2 regions of the Actinoplanes sp. NPDC051470 genome follow, and region 1 is predicted to be linked to the other one. Evidence: riboswitches for the same ligand, from Rfam matches in the RefSeq annotation. Region 1 holds a riboswitch; the other holds the start of a gene.
The links. Region 1 has a riboswitch for thiamine pyrophosphate ahead of AB0M54_RS40665 (ECF transporter S component). Riboswitches for the same ligand answer to the same signal wherever they lie in the genome.

Region 1 (3,400 bases):
CGTCGTCCCGCAGCGACGCGAACAGCGTGGCCAGCTCGATCCAGGTGCGGCGGTCCTGGCCGAAGGTGGGCTCGTCCAGGACCAGCAGCCGCGGCGCGCGGACCAGGGCGGTCGCCACGCTGAGCCGCCGCGCCTCGCCGCCGGAGAGCGTGTGCGGGTTGGCGTCGGCCAGATGCGAGAGCCGCAGACGCGACAGCAGATCGTCGACCCGCGAAGCGACGGTGGGGGAGACGCCGGAAAGGGAGAGTTCGTCGCGGACCCGGGACGTGACGAACTGGTGCTCCGGGTTCTGGAACACCGACCCGATGCGCCCGGCCAGGTCGCGCGCCCGCCACTGCCAGGGCGAGCCGCCCGGCGCGGCCCACACACGACCCGAGGTGGGCCGGAGCAGTCCGCCCAGGAGCAGCGCCAGCGTCGACTTGCCCGCGCCGTTCGGTCCGGTCACCGCGAGGATCGACGCCTCGTCGGCGGACAGCGTGACCTGACGAACGCGTTCGTCGAAAGAGGCGTGCTCCGCGCGTACCAAAGGGGAACCGGGCGGAAGAACGGCCGGGAACCGGGGCAGCGGCCGGCCTGGCACCCAGACCCCGTCCGCCGCGAGTTGGTCGCCGTGCGCGTCGAAGACCGCCGCCGGCGGCCCGTCGGCCCGCACCCCGCCGCCCGGCGACAGCACGATCACCCGGTCGACCAGCGGCAACGCCTCGGCGACCCGGTGTTCGACCAGGATCATCGTGGTGTCGCGGCCGACCGCCCGGGTCAGCGCCGCGCGGATCAGCGCCGCGCCGTCCGGGTCGAGGTTGGCGGTGGGCTCGTCCAGCAGCAGCAGCCCGGGCCGCAGCGCGATGACCCCGGCCAGGGCGAGCCGTTGCGCTTCGCCGCCGGAGAGCGCGGCGGTGGGCCGGTTCAGGGGGTACGGGAACCCGACGCGATCGAGCGCGTCACTGACCCGCGCCCAGATGTCCTTGCCGGGCACCCCGCGGTTCTCCAGCCCGAACGCCACGTCGTCGCCGCTGCGCGCCATCACCAGCTGGGTCTGCGGGTCCTGGAACAGCAGCCCGACCCGCTCGCGGGCCTTGCGTGGTTCGAGCCCGTCGATCTCGACGCTGCCGGCCGCCTCACCCGAGTCGTCCGGCAGCAGCCCGGCCAGCGCGGACAGCAGCGTGCTCTTGCCCGCTCCGGACGGGCCGAGCAGCAGCACCCGCTCGCCGTGGGCGATCCGCAGATCGACCTCGCGAGCCGCCCAGGCGCGCCGACCGGCGTGTCGCCAGCCGAACCCGCGGAGGACGACCTCAGACAAGCGCGCGTTCTCGCCCGGCGCCGAAGCGGTCGAGCACGCCGGTCGGGGCGAGCGCCTTGACCAGCGCCCAGCTGCCGGCGCCCGCGACCACGGTGCTGCTGACCATGGTGAGCAGCGCGTACGGGACGCGGTAGTCCCACAGGTCGTACGCCGCGTTCCAGGCGAAGAAGTCGAACAGCGCCGCGCTGACGCCGGTGAGCAGGCCGGCCAGCAGCGCGGCGGGCAGCCGCCAGGAGCGGTAGAGCAGGATCGCGAAGGCCAGCTCGGCGCCCAGCCCCTGCACCAGGCCCTGGGGGATGACCAGCGCGCCCCATTGCGCGCCGAGCAGGGCCGAGATGGTCGCCGCCACGGCCTCGGTGAACAGGGCCGCGCCGGGTTTGCGGATGATCAGGCCGCCGAGCACGGCCGGGATGAGCCAGACGCCGTAGAGCAGCGTCTGCGCGGGCGGGAAGAACGCGAAGGCGCCGCCGGTGGCGCCCCAGAGGATGTTCCACGCCCAGAAGATCACGCCGAACGCGACGGCGATGACCGCCGCGATGACGATGTCGATGGTCCGCCAACGATTGTCACGTGCCATTGGATTCCTCCAACTCCCTGCGCCGGCATTACCCGGATCAGGTTCGAGGGTCTGCGGTTGCCCGCACTCTCAGCGCTTGTGCGCTCCCCTGTCGGAACTATGTTGGGATGAAGCTAACACCGTACGGCCGTACCAGGAAGGAGCCCCGTCACATGCAGGTCGAGGCACGTGGATTCAAGTTCGACGTGGTCGTGGAGGGCCCTTCCGACGGCCCGGCCGTGCTGCTCCTGCACGGCTTCCCCCAGGACCACCGGGAATTCGAGCCGATGCTGCCGCGGCTGCACGCCGCCGGCCTCCGGACGTACCGCTATGACCAGCGCGGATACGCTCCCGGAGCACGCCCGGCCGAGGTGTCGGCGTACCGGCTGAACGAGCCGGTGGCCGACGCGGTGGCGATCCTGGACGCCCTGAACATCGAGCGGGCGCACGTGATCGGCCACGACTGGGGCGCCCAGGTCGGCTGGCTGCTCGCCGACGGTCATGCGGATCGGGTGCACACGCTGACCGCGGTGTCCGTGCCTCATCCGCGGGCGCTCGGGCTGGCCCTCCGGGTCCGGGCGTCGCAGCGCGCGCGGTTCGCGTACATGGGCGTGTTCCGGTCGCCGGTCGCCGAGCGGCTGCTGCTCGCCCGCGACGGCCTGGTGCTGCGGCAGATGATGAAACAGATCGGAAGCCGGGCCACGCTGTACGCCGACGCGATGCGCGAACCGGGCCGGCTGACCGGCGGGCTGAACTGGTACCGGGCGCTCGACCGCGAGGGGCTGACCGGGGTGGGCACGACCCAGGTGCCCACCACGTACGTATGGAGCGACAAGGACCCGGTGGTCGGCCTGACCGCCGCGCTGCGTACCGCCGACTGGGTGGACGCCGACTATCAACTGGTCGCGCTGAAGGGGATCAGCCACTGGGTGCCCGAGGAGGCGCCGGACGCGCTGGCCGACGCCGCGCTGGCCCGCATCGGCGGCGTTTGATGGCGCCCTGAGCGGGGAAAACTCCCGGCCATGCCGCCGGAGAAGAAGAGCATGCCCGACGAGCCGGAGAAGAAGCGCTGGGACCGCAACTTCGCCGACCTGCTGCAGGAGCTCCGTGTCGCTCAGACCGGCGTGCAGATCCTCTTCGCGTTCCTGCTCACCCTGCCGTTCAGCAGCGGCTTCCCGAAGACGACGGCGTTCCAGAAGGACACGTACGTGGTCGCGCTGGTCACCGCCGCCTTCGCCACCGCGATGATCATCTCGCCGGTCGCCTTCCACCGCGCGCTGTTCCGCCAGGGCCGCAAGCCCGAGCTGGTCCGGTTCGCGCACCGGATGGCCACCGGCGGGCTGGCGTTCATGCTGATCTCGATGGTGAGCAGCGTGCTGCTGATCACCGACTACCTGCTGACCCTCCTGCCGGCGCTGATCATCACCGGCGCCACCGCGGTCTGGTTCCTGGTCTTCTGGTGGCTGCTGCCGGTGGTGCGCCGCAACTGGGGCGAGGACGAGGACAACGACGGCTTCATCGACGACGCCCCGAGGGAGTCAGGCCAA
Region 2 (3,400 bases), on a different contig from region 1:
CCACCCGGGCGGGTTCGCCTCCTGGCACGAGGCCCGCGCCGACCGGCACGACCGGCTGCTCGAATCGCGCCGGCGCTGGGACGAGGAACACGAGAAGCTGCGCGAACTCGTCTTCACGCTCAAGCAGAAGGCCACGTTCAACGACGGGCTGGCGTCGCGCTACCAGGCGGCGCAGACCCGGCTGCGCAAGTTCGAGGAGGCGGGACCGCCGCCGCTGCCGCCCAAGGAGCAGTCGCTGCGGATGAACCTGCGCGGCGGGCGTACCGGTAAGCGGGCTGTCATGTGCGAGTCGCTGGAACTGGAGAACCTGACGTTCCCGTTCGACCTGGAGATCTGGTACGGCGACCGGGTCGCGGTGCTCGGCGCCAACGGCACCGGCAAGTCACACTTCCTGCGGCTGCTGGCGGCCGGCGGCTCCTCGCCCGACGCGGACAACAAGCCGGTCGACGGGGCGCCGCTCGCGCACGTCGCCCACTCCGGTGTGGCCCGGCTCGGCGCCCGGGTGCGGCCCGGCCACTTCTCACAGACCCACGACCGGCCGGAACTGCTCGACCGTACGCTGGTCGAGATCCTCTGGCGCGGCGACGACCACCGCTCCGGCATGGACCGGGCCGGCGCGATGAAGGCGCTGAACCGGTACGAGCTGTCCGGCCAGGGCGACCAGCGGTTCGGGACCCTCTCCGGCGGCCAGCAGGCCCGGTTCCTGGTGCTGCTCCTGGAACTGTCCGGCGCCACGGTGCTGCTGCTCGACGAGCCGACCGACAACCTCGACCTGGCCTCGGCCGAGGCGCTCGAGGAGGGCCTGTCAGCCTTCGAGGGCACGGTCATCGCGGTCACCCACGACCGCTGGTTCACCAGGGGCTTCGACCGTTTCATCCTCTTCCAGGCCGACGGCGAGGTCGTCGAGACCCCCGCGCCGGTGTGGGACGTGCGCTAGTGCGGTGTCCACCAATGTCAACCGGTTCGGTGACAATGTGGATCCTCGTCCACGAGCGTGGGCGAGCGACTCCCCACCTGTAGCCGTGCTGGTGGAGCGGCCCTCGACCAGCCGGGCCCGGCGGCGGGCTTTACGCCACCTGCGCGAACCGCGTTGTCCTTTGCTGGGCGCTCGGCGCGCGGTGGCGCGGCGTCGAGCTTTGGTGTCGGCCAGGTGAAGCCGGTGTTCGGCGCGGATTGCACGCCCAGACACCAGCAGTGCTGTGGTGCCCGTCGGTAGTGGCGGCGGCGAAAGGATGAATGATTCCCAGGTCGACACCGGCGACCCGGCCGGAGTCAGGCCGACCGCCGTGCGGATGAGTGGCGACGGGTAGCTCTGCGGTCACGTCGATGTGAAGTCGGCCATCGGCGTAGAGCAACGTGACCGCCCGAATGGCTTCCGCCGGGTATGGCACGGTTCGATCCAGGCGTACGACAAGGGGCGGGCCGCCGCGTGCGGCGGGTAACCGCAGGTGTCGGCCGGTCAACTGGAAGATGCCGTGGTACCAGCGAATCGGCATCAATCCTCTGCGCCGGCGCGGGAATCGCGCCTCACTGTGCCCGGCTTTGCGGCGTGCCGCCGCAGCGAACCAGGCGTCGGAGTAACGGCGCAGCACAGAGACCAGTATCGCACCGGTGTCAAAGCCTGCCATCGATGGGTTGCGAACGACGCGCTAGCCATCGCTGGGTTCGAGGGCTATCGTCGGCCGTAGAACCAACCCCACGGGAGTCCGGTGCACCGGGCTGAGAGGGGGGCTGTCGCGGCCCCCGACCGTCGAACCTGATCCGGATCATGCCGGCGCAGGGAGGAGCGATGGTGGAGCCTATCTTCCCCCGTCTACATGTGGTGACGGCTTCGTTGCCCATTGTGGAGGCGGTGCTCTCGGTCTCGTCGCAGGTGGCGATCCAGGTCCGCGTCGCCGATGACGTCACCGATCGAGACGCCTACGCGCTGACCGTCGAGGTGCTGTCACGGTGCCGGGCCCGCGGGGCGATGTGCCTGGTCAACGATCGCGTCGACATTGCCTTGGCGGCCGGGGCCGATGGGGCTCACGTCGGGGCGGACGACCTGCCGCCGGCCGCGGCGCGGAAGGTGCTCGGGCGGGCGGCGGTGCTCGGGGTGACGTTGCGGGCGCCGGCTGATGTGCCGTCGGCTTCGTACTTCGGGGTCGGGCCGGCCTTCGAGACGTCCACCAAGGACGGTCTGCCTCCGCCGATCGGGGTGGCCGGGGTGGGGGCGGTGGCTGATGCTTCGCATGTTCCCGTCATCGCTATCGCGGGGGTGACGCCGTCGCGGGTGGCTTCGTTGCTGGCGGTGGGGGCCTACGGGGTGGCGGCGGTGGGGGCCATTGCTCGCGATCCGGTGGGGGCCACCGAGCAGTTCTTGAAGGCGCTGTCATGAGGTGCGCGGTGGTCGGGGGCGGGATCATCGGGCTGTCGATCGCGTCGCGCCTCGCCTCTCGCGGCGTTGAGGTCCTGGTCCATGACGCGTGGGCCGCTGCCTCGCCCGCGCTCGCCCCGCCTCCCTGGGCTTCGCCTTCCGTCGCATCCGCCTCCGGCTCCTCCTCGGGCTCGGTGATGCCTGTAGGTGCTCAGAGCAAGCAAGCCGGGGAGTGGCCGGGGGCCTGGTTTGTCGCGGCGGGGATGTTGGCGGCGGGGAACGAGTCGACGTGGGAGTCGGCGGAGCTTGGCGCGTTGATGGTGGAGTCGGCTCGGCGGTGGCCTGGATTCGCGGCTGAGCTGGGCGTGCGGTTGCCGGAGGACGGGACGCTTGTCGTCGCCCTCACCGCGGATGACGTCGCGGAGGCGGAACGGGAGTGGGCCCGGCAACCGGGCGCGGCAGGGCTGGTGGGCGCGGTCGGGCGGCCGGGGGCGACGGCGGGAGGGCGGCGGTTGGGGCCTTCGGGGCTGCGGGAGCTGGAGCCGGCGCTGTCGCCGCGGGTGCGGGCGGGATGTTATCTGCCGGGGGATTGGCAGGTTGATCCGCGGAAAGTGGTGGCTGCGTTGCGGGAGCGGGTGTCCGTCGTACCCGGGAGGGTTGTGGATCTTGGGGGAATTGACGCGGATCAGGTTGTGGTCGCGGCGGGGGTGGGGACGGGGGCGCTGACCGGGTTGCCTGTTCGGCCGGTCAAGGGGGAGGTGCTGCGGCTGCGGGGGGAGCCTGGGCTGTTGCGGCATGTGGTCAGGGGATATGCGGATGGACGGCGGGTCTATCTGGTGCCGCGGGAGGACGGCGAGATCGTGGTGGGGGCGACTCAGGAAGAGCGCGCTGATGACGCGGTCACGGCGGGAGCGGTGCTGGATCTGTTGCGCGCTGCCGTTGACCTGGTGCCGGCGCTGGCCGACTGTGCGATCACCGAGACGTTGGTGGGGCATCGGCCGTCCACACCGGACAACGCGCCGCTGCTCGGGCGGCTTGACAAGC

Region 2: linked by a shared signal. The riboswitch ahead of AB0M54_RS25930 (thiamine phosphate synthase) and the one ahead of AB0M54_RS40665 (ECF transporter S component) in region 1 are both predicted to bind thiamine pyrophosphate.

The regions. Positions count from the first base shown of each region.
Region 1 is NZ_JBFBAA010000037.1:11,365-14,764, reverse strand. It holds gene AB0M54_RS40670 (ATP-binding cassette domain-containing protein) at 1-1,297, opposite strand, end outside; gene AB0M54_RS40665 (ECF transporter S component) at 1,290-1,874, opposite strand; TPP riboswitch at 1,872-1,974, opposite strand; gene AB0M54_RS40660 (alpha/beta fold hydrolase) at 2,027-2,845, shown strand; gene AB0M54_RS40655 (DUF6328 family protein) at 2,897-3,400, shown strand, end outside; gene AB0M54_RS40650 (hypothetical protein) at 3,369-3,400, opposite strand, start outside.
Region 2 is NZ_JBFBAA010000015.1:122,961-126,360, forward strand. It holds gene AB0M54_RS25925 (ATP-binding cassette domain-containing protein) at 1-937, shown strand, start outside; TPP riboswitch at 1,689-1,800, shown strand; gene AB0M54_RS25930 (thiamine phosphate synthase) at 1,790-2,377, shown strand; gene AB0M54_RS25935 (FAD-dependent oxidoreductase) at 2,374-3,400, shown strand, end outside.